DNA from 2 places in the Paenibacillus sp. V4I7 genome. Region 2 is predicted to be linked to the other one. Evidence: riboswitches for the same ligand, from Rfam matches in the RefSeq annotation. Region 2 holds a riboswitch; the other holds the start of a gene.
The links. Region 2 has a riboswitch for cyclic di-GMP ahead of QFZ80_RS30010 (GspE/PulE family protein). Riboswitches for the same ligand answer to the same signal wherever they lie in the genome.

Region 1 (7,484 bases), 2.9 Mb from region 2:
ATCCACTTATGTTTTCGTAGATAACTTATCTCGTAAGCATCTACCAAAGTTTCACCATTAAACTGGCTTCTTAAGTATTAGTATAGGTTAACCGAGGCAACAAAAAAAGAACTAAAAAAAACGTGTCTTACTTACCTCTAGGTTAGTTATGCTTTTATTTTGCCTACAATCAGAAATAAAACTGCCGAATTCCTTCGACAGTTTTTTCGAAATTATTTACATTTGCCACAACCGCAGTTACATTTACGTTTTGATTTGTGAGCCATTTTTCCTTTTGATTTCACAGTGGACTTTGCGCTTCCGCGTAATCCACCACACCGCAGACAATCCGCAATACATTGATTTCGCCCAACTACAAATAATCGATTGCACACATTACGACAGAAACGACCACAGTTAGGAGCGAGAACATTGTTGCCCAGATAAACACCTTTAGGCATACCTAAACACCACCTTTTCAATTGGTGTTATATGGTATTCCAACCAGAGAAGTATCGATTGTACGATTACCCCTATCTTTATGCTATTTGAGCAAAGTAAGCACAAGCTCCGAGCCATTCAATTCCAGCCACTCCGTTTTGTCAAACGTGTTATGAATAATATCAACGAGCACGCCTTGAGCATCCACACCATCTAAATATCTTCCTAGAAAATGAATAAATACATCCAACCTACGAAGCTCGATCAGAAGAGGCAGCAACACAATTTCTTCCTCTCCCAAATGAATCGATTGGCCATACCCCTTATAGAAGGCAGTACAATTGCGTCGCAATTCTTCTGACGGTAGGGTGGGATCGATAAGATCTGATAAACAGACCGCTAGCTCCATCACTCGAACATCTTGAGTTACGAACTCAAAATCAAGTACGGCCGTAATTTGACCCTCGTCATTAACCAGCATATTAGACCCATTGATATCACCATGAACGAGTTGATGAGGAAGCTTTCTAAGGTCAGGAATAGCCTTATAAAAAGCAGCAAATCGTCCAAATATATAGGAGAGCTCATCGCGCTGCATCCTGAATGGTTCTGATGGATGAAGACAGAACTCTTGAATCGCATCTGGTGTGCAGCGGGGATGGATATGTTCAATTTCATAATAAGGTGGGTAGACAGGTTTAAGTTCCATGGTAATCGCAGCCAGAGCAGAAGACAGCTTTCCAACAGCTTCTCCGAACTGCAGCAGTTGATGCATACTCCCCCAAGTAGGATTACAGCCATCTGTATACGTAAATAAGGCAGCCAATTTGCCTTCGCTTGCATCTAAGCGAACAACAGTCCCCCCAGTTGGGAGCTCCACTGGCACAGGTACACGAAAGGGAAGTTTATCTTTTTCTTTGTCTAGTGCCAAAAGAACACTATGTTCGAACATAATTTTGTCCATGTCACGATGAGTTTCGTACAATCGAAGAACATAGGAAGTACCTTCCACGTCTACGAACCGAGTTGTATTATTCATACCTCCCGCGCCAACACGCATGGACCATGTTTGAGCTGGAAACCAGTAAGTTGGTAGTGAGGTTAATTGCTCCTCTTGATCTTTGACACGCATAATTGCCTTCCTCAACTCCTCTTCCTAAACCTGATTGTCACCTTCTACCGCAAATTCAAAATCCTCTACGTCATATGCTTCGACTGGAATTCCTGCTTGAACCATACGTTCAATGAAATCTAACTGGTCAGTTAACAAAGCAGCCTGTTCTTTGATCGCCGTTAGAATTAATTCGGTTTCAATCGGGTCAAAATTGTCCCCATACTCCTCATTGTCAATTGCAAAAACAACCATCAAGGTGACATGCTCATTAATTGGCAAAGGTGGGCTTTTCCGCCATGGAACAGTTAACGCTTTTTCAATTTTTTTCTTATTAAAAGATTCCTCGAAGAAAGCAATCAGCTCACCAATCATTTGCTTCACGAAACCATCGTCTTCTTCCTCTAACATGATCGGCTCAGAGCCTGTCTGAAGCTCGTATAATTCCTGAATGCTGGTATAAGGTATCACATAAGTAACAGGCTGCCCAGGCAGCATTAACTGACCATGCACCGCTAGCATAACGGCTTCGATTATAAATGTTTTGCTCATCTTGTTCTCCCCTTTCTCTCTAACCTTGTAAAAGCATTATTTCGCTAAGAAGCTGAGGAATCCTCTTTTCACAACCTTCTAAACTAAACAAAACCGTCAGTTCCTATGATCGTGGTGACCACTTCGAACTAACGGTTTCGATTTCTCTTATAGGATGCCATCGATGACCTCGTGATTCTCATAAATTGGCTGATACGGCTTCTTCGAAAACCGATTGGCATAGGCCGAAGCTACATAACAATCTGGTTTAATAACAGGAACCATACCAACAGATTCCACTCTCCGCACCATTTCTTGGACGAATTTTGCAGTCCTGTTTTTATTCTCATCGTCACCAGCATCAATATGAATAAACATGTCGAAGGAAGCACCTTGATACAGATGTGGAAGAATAATGTTTTCCATATCCTGTCGCTTAGACTCATCAAAATACATGGCAATCTCTTCACTCAAAGCAGTTTCCATCGAAAGTTTTTCCTTAATCGAATGTAGGGCCCGATGAACGATGACTTGACGATAACACGCCCACGCTCCTTTTCCTAACCGCTGGATAACTACACCGGTAATGAATTTCGTATGACCTGTGTGTACCTGACAATCCGTACCAATAATAAATTTGTAGGTTGCTACGGGGTCGTGACGCATGAATTGTAGAATACGCTCGTGTACGGTATCTAGGTTAAGTCCTCTTTCCGTTGTGTTCCGAAATTCCAGTGGATGGGTCGTCGTCAAAGGTTTCAAAGATAAGGTTCTTCCTTTCTTCTTAGAATGAGGAAGAAGCGGATGCTGAAGCTGCATCCGCCCCTATCTATAGTATATGGCAAAACTCCTATGATCGAACCATCACTTATCGTAAAACACTGCCGCCGAACAAAAATCGATTTTCCCATTGCTTCCCAGCGATCGTATCTGTGCGAACTCCGCCGGATTCGACAGAATACGTATGCAGCATATTCCCATTTCCTAAATAAAGTCCAACATGCGTGATCGGCTCTGTAAGAACGTTCACGTTATCATAATCTGATTCTCTACTCCCTTTGTAGCTGCTGAAGAACATCAGATCTCCACGTTTCAAATTTGTCCACTCCTGAATTACAGGACCTAACGATTTAACATAGTTGCCTTGTGCCTGTGAATCGCTTGGTACGGAGAATCTTAGAGCATCCCAGAACATCGTTTGAATGAAATCCGAGCAATCAAAGGTCGTGGTGTCATTGCGTACCGAACCAAACTCATAAGGTGTGCCTAAGTAAACTTGGCCAGCTGCAATAACAGCTTCAATTTCTTCAGCGAGAGGTAGATTGGGTTTGATGACAGAGAAATCCGTGCTTATGTATTTACTATTTGTGCTTACATACCCGTTAGTTCCATTGGCGTCTTGAATTTGATACCAACTGTCGTTGACTTTTGCTATAACGAGGAAGTCTTCCCCTTTACTAAGCATTCGAATAATCTTGGAGCCGGGCTCGGTTGCTGGAAGTGTACGAAAGTTTACGCCATAGATGATTTCCGCATTACTAGTTATTTTTATGTATCTGCTATTCGTCGAAACATAGCCGCTTACGCCCTGCGCATCCTTGATTTTATACCAATTCGTCGTTACATAGTCTGTGACGGTAACAATTTCGTTTGTTTTCAATAAACGTATAACATTGCTTGAAGTACTAGCTTGATCTCTGAAGCTTACCCCCGAAACAATTTGAGCCTTTGTTGTTACCCCCTCTTCTGCCTGAATGGCTGCAGGGACTACAAAAGTAAGCGCTAAAACAAGCATTCCGATAACCATCGTCCATTTTCTCATCGTCTCTACCTCCATAGGTTGATATCGCTCTTGCTGCGTTTGAGTCACGTAAAACCGAACTGGCGAAATGGATTATTTGAACCTGACACCTCCTCTACATCGTAAAAAGGATGACCCGTTTGCCTCAGCTGGGTCATCCTCTTCTTGTAGATGGGTCCTATCGCATTCGGCAGCTGGCTAGCACTGTACCTTTGGCACGAGAGCCCCTAAAGCTTTGCGTCCCTAGCTTTCGCTCGGTTTGCCATTTCGTTGTGATGTTAATTTTTTCTTTCGCATCTTATTATAGTTTGAGGGGGTTCTTCACGAATATAGGCGAAAGGTTGCGATTCTTTGTCGATATCATAGTGTCTGCGTACCTATTGACGCTAAGGTTTATTTTTCCAGTTTACGGACTTCCAGTTTTCGTGTATGTGTCCAAAACACTTGTAAATTAGGATCATTTTTCAACTTCACATTGCAGAGCTTCATTTCCCCTTCCTCGAGCTCAGTCACCTGCCAAGCATCCGGCTCCATTTCCCCTATGTTGTGCAGAAAAGCAGGAAACTGCTGCTCAGCCTCTTCTAAATCCGGCCAAAATTTAACGCCATAATAGGCTAAACCGTAGTGATTGACAAGTGTGCATGTGAAAATCTGCTGCGATATTTTGTGCTGCAACACATAGGGCATTTTCATTCCTCCGATAAAAAGGCACGTTCACCACGGAGGTGAATGTGCCTTCATTTTTTATGATGACGACTTATAAATAAGCATTCTCATGCTTGGCTTTTAACATATTCCAACGACGCTCGACTTCCGTTTCGAATGATTTCAGGGAACCCTCATATTCAGGCTTCGTCATATGCTTCGTTTTCCCCATCGTCTTGAGCCAATCCGATAGTGGTATCTTCTTGCTCTTATCCTCCGGGTTATATGTGATGGATGTAACCCCGTGTTCCACTTCATAGAGCGGGAAGAAGCAGGAGTCTACCGCAGCTCCAACGATATTGGAGCCTTCCTGGTCATCCGACAGCCAGTTCAGCGGACAGGCAATGAGAATTTTTCCATATACCAATCCCTCATTTTGAGCGTACCATTGTGCTTTCGCGGCTTTCTTCACAAGATCCTGCGGATACGCTTCCGACCCCGTAAATACATACGGAATATGGGTAGCGGCCATAATTTGGGCGGTATCCTTGTGATGGAACACTTTACCACCTTGGTGCTTCCCAACGTTCGAAGTCGATGTACGATGACCCATTGGCGTCGAATAAGACAACTGCGCACCCGTATTCATGTATCCCTCGTTATCGTACTCGAGAATAATCATTTTATGATTGCGCAAAGCCGCTCCGATTGCTGGTCCCATGCCGATATCCATTCCGCCGTCACCAGTGATCATCACGAAGGTGAAATCGTCCTTCAAACCCAAATGGTCGAGCTCGCCACGTCGCTTGCGCTCCCAGAACATCTCCACAACTCCTGAGAGGGTCGCTGCGCCGTTCTGGAACAGATTATGAATATAGGTCGCTTTGTGAGCCGAATACGGATAACCCGTCGTTACAACCATCGCACAGCCTGTGTGGAAGATCGAGACAATGTCGCCTTCAATCCCTTTGAAAAACAGTTCCAAGCCGGAGAAAATACCGCAACCTGGACAAGCGCCATGCCCCGGAGCAATACGCTTCGGTTTCTTCGTCAGTGCTCGCAGTGGCGGAATACGCACATTCAGCTTGCCTGAGTTCTCATCCGGCGTTACCGTGATGAGTCCCGTCTTCAAATCCTCATACTTCATCGGCGTCAACACCCGCTTCGGCGCTTTCGAAGGATCACCTGGCGTGTGGCCGTAGTAATCGAAGGGAACTTCAACCTTGCCGCTTTGTACAGCGTCAATGGCAAATTGGAACAAACTATGCCCGTCTTCGGCATAAAAGTCCTTGCCACCTAAGCCGTAGATTCGGCTTATGACAAGCGTATCTCTGTTCCCGTGTGTGAACAGCGCCGCTTTAATTTCGTTGACCATATTGCCGCCATGACCGCCATAGGAATCCGCGCGATCGCCAACGGTGATCGCCTTCACATGCTGCAAAGCTTCAGCGATCTGCTTTGCCGGGAATGGTCGGATGATATTCGGCGCGATCGATCCGGCCTTAATACCCTTCTCACGGAGTTGATCGACGACGTCCTTAATGATTTCGGAAGCCGAATTCATCAAGAACACGGCGACTTCCGCGTCCTCCATGCGGTATAGCTCAAGAATCGGATAATCACGGCCTGTTAACTCCGCGTATTCCTGCCGAATACGATCATAAACACCTTCGGCGTTATACATGGCCATGGACTGCTGATAGCAGTTATTTATATAATCCGGCTCATTCATATAAGGACCTACGGTAATCGGATTATTACGATCCAACGTATCCGGGAAGCCCTGTGGCTTCTCTCCGACGAAAGCATGCACATCCTCACGATGTGCGAACGTTTGTACTCTACGCTTTTGGTGGGACGTGAAATAGCCGTCTGAAGCAACCAGAACCGGCAAGCGCACTTCCGGATCCTCAGCCAGCTTTAAAGCTATGATATTCATATCATAGACCGCTTGCGGGTCCCGACACATCACAATCGGCCAACCTGTATTTAAAGCATAGTATAAATCGGAGTGATCCCCATGAATATTCAGTGGTCCAGATACAGAGCGACATACCAAGTTCATTACCATGGGAAAGCGTGTCCCCGATTGTACCGGCATTTGCTCTAACATGTACAAATAACCGTTGGCGCTTGTCGCGTTAAATACGCGGCCGCCAGCAGTTGAAGCGCCATAACATATGCCAGCCGAACCATGTTCACCATCTGCTGGAATGAGCACGATATCATGTTGTCCGTTGGACTTCATAAGATCTAGAAATTGGGCAACCTCCGTAGATGGAGATATCGGAAAGTATCCCATAACATGATAATTAATTTGATGAGCCGCATATGCCGCCATCTCGTTACCTGATTCATATACAATGCGCTGTTCGACCTTGGCTTGCCCTAATTCCTTCTTGATATCAATGGACATGCGAGTAGTTCCACCCTTCTCCCATAAATACTCTCTAAGAGTTTACAGCTAGATTGAATCGATGCGGCATGCGATTTAAGTCCGCATAACCATCCTCTTCCCGCTCACTTACGAGCGCTTCGGTCGGACAAGCTTGTACACATTTAAGGCACCCTTTACAGTATTGATAGTCGATCCCCTGTAAGAACATCTGAGGCCGCCCCTTCTTGTCGGGGAGTTCATCCCAAACGAAACAGAAATCCGGACACACATTATCGCAGGAAGCACAGTGAATGCATTTATCTTCATGGAAATGCGGCATCATCCCCGCACGTGAAATGCTTAAATCTTTCAGAATGCTGTTCCCAGGATTCGTAATGACACCACCAATGGACTGCGTTTCATAGCCAAGCACTGGCGTATCGAAACGAACGAAATCGGGCATCGTCTCCCCTTCGGGAAGCGCATACGTTTGGAACTTAACTTCATTGTAACCACGGTCAAAAGTTCGTAGGGCTGGTGCTACAGCAAGCGGATATTTCTTTTCTAATGATTTACGAATAACGCCTCTCATGACATCT
Region 2 (7,484 bases):
GACTAGCCCCCTATTCCACTCTTATCGTTGAAGCGGCTTTAACGGTCGGAGCCGGAAGCAGCTTAGAAATAATGGGTGTCATATACGTGTATGGGTATTCCAAGGTAACGGTAACATAGTCGCCGGAATGGCGATTGGGCTCTTTTGGCGAGATGTCAACTCTAAGTAAGTTTGAATCGCCAAGATGCACATACTTTTTAGCGAACGTTTCGATTTCTAAATCTGTCCTATCAAATCCGCCTAACCTCACCGTTTCTTGTGCAACGTTGTTCATGTTCATATAGGCATACATCAATCGGCCGAAATCGAAGATACCGCATACCAGCAATAAAAAAATAGGAAGAATAACGGCAAACTCCGTCAGCGACTGCCCTCCCTCATCTTTGATCATAAAATCCCCCACCCTCTAAGCCAAAGACTTAATACCGCACCTCCTGCAATCGCAACACCATACGGAAATGCTGCCGTAAAGGCGTCATCTTTCATAGCAGAAGATATTTTCATCCCATATCTTAGCAGCACTACCGAGAAAATAACTTGCTTGAGTCTCTCGATAACACCCTTACGTAATAGGAGGAGTGCAAGTGCGATCACACCGCCGATTAATGCCATGTAGACGGAAGCAAGCAGCACGAATGTTACGCCTTTGAATGCGCCGACAAGCCCGAGCAGCTTCACGTCGCCGGCACCCATTCCTCCTAACAGATATGGAATCAAAAGGATACCGAACCCCACAACAAAGCCTAGTACACCATCCACAAAACCAGGAAAGCCGTCAGATGCGCTTAGCAGCATGAAACCGATTACAGTGCCTGGTAAAGTGACTGCATTGTAAATCTTGCGTGACTTCAGATCGGTGAATACGCAGATGGCGAGAATGATAATGAGCAAACTGTCAACTACAACCATACCTGCCTCCCAAGAATGTTTTTATAAAAAGGGTCTACGTTCCGTAAAACGTAAGACCCTCTTCATTGGAGCGTTAATATAAAAGACAACCGCTGTTATTATGGAGTACCATTAGTCGCATTTGCTACATCTTGGTTGACTCTGTTGAAGAGTGTGAGAATATTACCCTTCAGTGCAAACAAAACACCAACTACACCAACCGCGATAACCCCAAGAACCAGACCATACTCTGTCATCCCTTGACCCTGTTCTTCAACCAAAAGATTTTTGATTTTGCTCACCTTAATCATTTCACTCCTTTTTTAATCGAGAAGTCCTACTGTTCTGGCTGATTGCTCGATGACGCGAACACTTTTATCGTAGAGGCTGTAAACCTCCAACTTTATACCAAATAAGATACTAACTACACCCACCGCAATAACGCCAAGTACCAAGCCGTACTCTGTCATACCTTGGCCTTGCTCATTTGTATACAAGTCTACTAATTTAGCTGTCATCATATAGTTCCCTTCCATACAAGAAGGCTGATTTTATTAAGTGCGAGTAGCTGCATTCGAGACATCATTGTTCACTCTGTTGAAGAGTGTAAGAATATTCCCTTTTAATGCAAACAGAATGCCAACTACACCCACCGCAATTACACCCAGAACCAATCCGTACTCTGTCATCCCTTGTCCTTGCTCTTCTGTTAAAAGACCTTTGATTTTGTTTTTCATTTTAATTTCCTCCTCGGTTTTTAAATAAATTGGACCGTTTGACCGACGGTCGTTCGGGTAAGGCCGATACTGCCTGCGGGAAGTTCCACCACTGAAGTCGTTCCTTTGAATACAGCGCCAACGCGTCCCGGCTTCAACTGCTCTTCTACGCCTACGACACGATGCTGTTTATCCAGATAAACCACATCAATCGCGTATTGCATGAAAAAGGTATGTACCGATCTACACGGTTCGATGTGAAGGCATAACCCGCTGGAAAGTCGCTTTGTAAAGAGCAACCCACGTAGTCTGCGACCAAAGGTTTTGGCCTCCATCACCTGCTGGGCTATCGTTTCGCCCGTATTCGTATTCACCAGCCTCAAACAGTCTTGACCCCCTTATGCCAAATAAAAACCCCACCTTTCCCGAAAGGTGGGGTTGCTGCTGTATATGCACAGCAAAACAAACGCCCTTCCTCTTTCGGCAGCTGGCTGGCTTGACACGTTTTGTCGTGCGTTAGCCCCTATAGCTTTGCGTCGCCGGTTTTCACCGGTTTTGCCTTTGTCGAGATTCCAGATGCGATGTTCCGCTTGGAATTCGTTGTGATGCTTTCATCATAGAATTCGACTTGATTTTTAGGTATCCACCAAAAAGCCCAATTTTCTAACAATTTAGATAACTCATTTTCATGCCAAAAGACACCTTCTCTTATAGTTCTCCTACTATTTATTGTGGGTATAAAGTGATAACGCTATTCCATCATTTAGGAGAAAACCCCTTGTTTTATGTCATTCCCATAAATTCATAGGCTTTGAAAGGCAGGATTTTTTTTAGGCTGGACCTACATCCGAACCAAAAAAAAATGCTGAAAATTAGGAAAATAGTACGACTAGTGCAAGGAAGGAATTTAAATAAACTTACAGAATGTTATTATTCATGTCGAATTATATGGTTAGACGAATCCTGTAATCCAAGTGAATGATAAAAGGCAAACCCGCGCGAAAGCCGGGGACGCAAAGCCACGGTTCTAACCCATCGAGATACGATGGCATGAAAGCCGGGCCGCTCTAGCAGCTTGGTTTTTTATTTTTCATTAAATAGATACGTTCAGTAAGGAGGAGCACATGCGCATTGGCGAACTTCTAGTCATGAATGGCGTTATTACGGAGGAGCAGCTCGATCAGGCGCTTAAGGAACAGACGCGTCACCCAAAAAAGCTCGGGGGGATACTGACCGAATTTGGGTTTATCACCGAGCGTCAGCTCGTCGAGGCGCTGGAGTTCCAACTAGGCGTACCTGTCGTAAATCTCAACGAAACGATATTTGATCTTCCTACAGTCCAGCTCATAGATGAATCGATTGCCAGGAAGTATCATCTCGTTCCAATCAGCTGCGCCGGAGGTAAACTCAAGGTGGCCATGATCGACCCTTTAAATAAAGAGGCGATTAAAGCTATTCAAATGGCGACGGGTATGAGTGTTCAACCGTTTATAGCCATGCGAATCGAAATGGAAGAAGCCATCAACCGATATTATGGTGTCGATACAACCGTAGAAACGTTGAATGAAATCATTCAAGCCGGCGTATATCAACAAGCAAGTGGCATTCATATCGAACCGCATGAAGACGGGCTTATAGTCAAATACCGAATTGACAGTTCGCTCAAAAATAAGAAAACGCTTTCTAAACACATGCATGAAACGTTGTTCAAACGCATCAAACTTCTAGCCAATCTAAATGCCTCTGAAGAGCGGCTGCCACAAAACGGCCGTTTTCAGATTAAGGTTGACCACAAGCAGTTGGATATACGCGTATCCACCCTGCCAAGTGTTAACGGCGAAAGCCTATTTCTTCGCTTGACAGATAATTCTGAACCTCAACTAGCCATTTCCGAGCTTGAGTTCAGTGAAACCAATTTGCAAAAATTCGAAAAAGCGCTTGGACTGCCAAGCGGCATGATCTTGATTTGCGGGCCGGAAGGCAGCAGGAAAACTTCCATGTTATATTCGATCCTCACTCGACTGACAAACGAAAACCATAGAATCATAACCATCGAAGATCCAATAGAGCTCAGAATGCCGGGAATTACACAGGTGGAGGTGAACGAACAGCTCGGCCTGACTTTTGCTCATGTGCTTCGGTCGGTATTGCGTCAGGATCCGAACGTCGTCATGGTCAGTGATATCCATGATGCGGAAACGATTGAAATGGCAATAAGGACGACCCTCACCGGCCGTATTGTGCTCGGTGCCATATATGGCAGCAGTGCAGTCAAGACTATAAGCCGGCTGATGGACATGAATAAAGACTCGCACCTGCTCAGCGCTTCGCTTTCCTGCATTGTGGCTCAGCGTTGGGTAAGGCGAATATGCCGTCAATGCGCTCAATCCTTGCCCGCTACCGAAGATGAAATCAAGCTATTTGAAGCTCATGCAGTTCTGCATTCGGATGATCAGAAGAACGGAAAAGGAATTATCGGCAATTTCCGAACCTTGGTATCCACCCAGATCAGCGGCAAATTAACCGTGACTCGAGGGACTGGCTGCAGAGTATGCAACGATACCGGTTATCGAGGTGTGGTTGCCCTACAGGAGGTGCTGCTTATTGACGGAAAGCTGCGCGAGCTCATTACTGGGCAACGTCCGATCCAGGAAATCGAAAACCATTTAGTGCAAATCGGCTACAAAACGATATTGTACGATGGGCTACTCAAAGTTCGTGAAGGCATCACTACCGTCGAAGAAGTGTTAAAAACGATCGATTGACAGCAATCCAATTCTAAGGGGGAACTAGGATGTCTTACCGATTTCTTATTGTTGATGATACCCAATTCATGCGCAAAATGGCTGCCGATTGCTTAAAGCAGAATGGTTATGAAGTGGTTGGAGAAGCGACTAACGGTAGAGAAGCTATTAAGCTGTATGAAGAACTGATTCCGGATATCGTCCTGATGGATCTAACGATGCCTGAAATGAATGGCATCGATGCCATTAAGGAAATTCTTAAGCTCGATCGCGACGCCGTCGTGTTGATCTGCTCGGCCAGCAATCAGCAGGATTTGATTTTCGATGCGCTTGAAGCCGGGGCTAAAGGTTACTTAATGAAACCTTTCAACCCCGTCCGTTTAATTGAAATGATCCAAACTCATGCAGAACCCCATCTCGGCGTTGCACCTTCGGCTAGCAAGGAAGACCTTACGGCACATTCAGAGGATCAAACTCCTATCGAATTCGAGGATAAGCCAAGTGTGATCGAACACGAACATCCCGTAGAAAAATGTGAAGACAATCAGGCTGAAGCTGTCGTGGCGGGCATTGAGCCTGCCGCGTTGCTCGAACTGCTCGAGGATTCGCATCCAGCGACGATAGAACAGGAAGCTGCTGCAGAACTAATAGCAGCGTCAATCGAGATTCCAGACCTTACCGAGAATGAGAACACAAATCATAGGATAAGGGGAAATGAGAAAATGAAAAGCTTTGTTAGCAGCTATAATTGCAGTTGGCAGGAAGACATTCAGGGGAATACAGCGAATTTCAACGTCGTTTGTACGGAAAGTGAGAACAAAATTATCATTGAGATGTCCAACCAAAATAACGAAAAACAGGTCATCCCCTTTACACTCGACGGTTTCCACCAGTTGACTGACTGGTTGGAAGGACATATGGGAAACCGAATGATATCGAAGTTATAGATATACCATAAAATCCTTATACAAAACAAAGACAAATCTAGTGAGAAAACCTCTATCGAGGCCTTTCGAAGATGAGCGACCGCGTTTAAATGTAGGTTTTATCGCCAATAAGAAAGTCAGGTTTTCTTTTAGAAAAAACTTATACTTTCTTATGTGGTCAAATAGGTTCATGATCAAACAAGCCCAGGCCGTTTTTGGCACTGGGCTTGTTTGACCTCTCAACCTTTTCAAGTAAATATTCCTTCGTTAATCCTTTGGTAGAAGCCATACCCGCTCAATAAACTCCCCTGCTGATATCGGTCTGCTAATCAAATATCCTTGAACGCCATCACAACCTTGCTCACGCAAGTAAGAAAGCTGTTCACTCGATTCGACTCCTTCGGCGATTACTTTCATGTTTAAGCTATGCGCCAATTTGATAATTCCGCTTATGATCAATTCGTCTTTTGGAGACATATTTAAGTTATCAATAAAAGACTTGTCCATTTTCAAATAATCAAATGAAAAATGCTTCAAATAGCTAAGCGATGAGTAACCCACTCCAAAATCATCGATGGAAATAGATATACCGAGCTCTTTAATTTCTGCAAGCACCTTCATCGTATGTTGGGTATTCTGCAGCAGCATACTCTCCGTTATCTCAATTTCAAGCCACTGAGGATCCAGCTCGGTTTCCCGCAAAATTTGCCCAATCGTACGAACTAAATGCTCATTTTGCAATTGAATGGAAGAAAGATTAACCGACATAACAATAGGTGGAAGCCCTGCATCCTGCCAAGCTTTATTCTGCCTACATGCCGTCCTTAACACCCATTCCCCGATGGGCAGGATCAATCCACTCTCCTCAGCGATCGGAATGAACTGAACAGGCGACATTTGTCCCAATTCTTGATTTTTCCATCTAATGAGGGCCTCTACTCCGTTAATTTTATCGCTCCTCAAATCGATCTTCGGTTGAAAATGCAAATAAAATTCTTCGCGCTCGATCGCTTTGTGCAAATTAGAATGTATCTTGTGCTTGGCTTCATTAAGCTCTTGAATGCTTTTAGAATATACGCTGTAGGTGTTTCCACCGAATTCTTTGGCCCGATACATAGAGGCATCTGCATTTTTGATTAACGTTTCCACATCGGTCCCATGCTCAGGATATATACAAATCCCTATACTAGTCGTTATATATAATTCTCTTCTATGCAAATAAAAAGGTTCAGCTATTGCTTGTAAGATCGCATCGGCAATGGGTATGACCTCATCTGTATGATTTAGATTTGGAAAAATAATCGTAAATTCATCGCCCCCCAGCCTTGATACGATAGATCCTTCCGGAACAGATTGGATAATGCGCTTGGACACATCTATTAATAGAAGATCACCTGTATGATGCCCCAGCGTATCATTTACTTGTTTGAATTTATCTAGATCAAGAAACATTAATCCGACTAATGAGTTGTTACGAGCTTTGTCCAATGTTTCCGCCATGCACTCTTGAAAGTTGCTTCGGTTCGGCAGCCCGGTTATTTCATCAAAGTAAGCCATTCTATGAATAATCTGTTCCGCTTGCTTCTGTTCGGTAATATCCTTTGCAATTCCATAGATCCCGACAATCTGATCATTCACTACGGTCGGACCACAAGTTATGAACAGATCACGGCTTGTACCCTCTTTCGTTAAAAAGCCCATAATAAATTGTTGTGGATTTCCCAGCAGCGCTTGTTCTATATGATGTATAGCTTCTTGTTTCCCTGTAGAAATCACATATTCGAATAAATTAACGTCCAATATAGACTCTGGGGAATAGCCAAGTAATTTTTCTAACATCGGGTTAACACTCGTAAATTTACCAGATAGATCTAATGTAAAAACAATATCTGGATTATGGTCAAATAAGGACTGGTAACGTTGTTTGCTTTCTTCTATTTTATAGATATGCTTGTTATACGCTGAGATTAGGAAGTTAATAATTAGCATGAGAAAGACCGCAAAAATGATCTCAATAAGTAGATCACTCGAATTTGATTGTTTCAAAAAGTGATACAATAAAATGGCTACTACTAATAAAGAAACTTGCATTTTAACAACTTTAATAATCGAAATTTCATTAAAAAAAGAAATTTTACTTACAAATTTCATGATTCCTGCACGTACTAATAAGTTAACGTTCTCAAAAACAAAGGTAATGCAAATAACTT

Region 1: another riboswitch for cyclic di-GMP. It lies ahead of QFZ80_RS17045 (C40 family peptidase); the one in region 2 lies ahead of QFZ80_RS30010 (GspE/PulE family protein).

Annotation. Positions count from the first base shown of each region.
Region 1 is NZ_JAUSZD010000002.1:3,451,161-3,458,644, forward strand. Features, by position in the region: gene QFZ80_RS17030 (phosphotransferase) at 524-1,552, opposite strand; gene QFZ80_RS17035 (ADP-heptose synthase) at 1,577-2,083, opposite strand; gene QFZ80_RS17040 (ribonuclease H-like YkuK family protein) at 2,231-2,824, opposite strand; gene QFZ80_RS17045 (C40 family peptidase) at 2,931-3,884, opposite strand; cyclic di-GMP riboswitch class I at 4,050-4,137, opposite strand; gene QFZ80_RS17050 (hypothetical protein) at 4,257-4,550, opposite strand; gene QFZ80_RS17055 (thiamine pyrophosphate-dependent enzyme) at 4,621-6,924, opposite strand; gene QFZ80_RS17060 (2-oxoacid:acceptor oxidoreductase family protein) at 6,959-7,484, opposite strand, start outside.
Region 2 is NZ_JAUSZD010000002.1:6,378,114-6,385,597, forward strand. Features, by position in the region: gene QFZ80_RS29980 (TadE family protein) at 11-391, opposite strand; gene QFZ80_RS29985 (A24 family peptidase) at 388-909, opposite strand; gene QFZ80_RS29990 (Flp family type IVb pilin) at 1,008-1,190, opposite strand; gene QFZ80_RS29995 (Flp family type IVb pilin) at 1,212-1,409, opposite strand; gene QFZ80_RS30000 (Flp family type IVb pilin) at 1,443-1,625, opposite strand; gene QFZ80_RS30005 (DUF192 domain-containing protein) at 1,646-1,978, opposite strand; cyclic di-GMP riboswitch class I at 2,084-2,174, opposite strand; cyclic di-GMP riboswitch class I at 2,582-2,674, shown strand; gene QFZ80_RS30010 (GspE/PulE family protein) at 2,729-4,369, shown strand; partial or broken gene QFZ80_RS30015 (response regulator) at 4,399-4,746, shown strand; gene QFZ80_RS30020 (EAL domain-containing protein) at 5,542-7,484, opposite strand, start outside.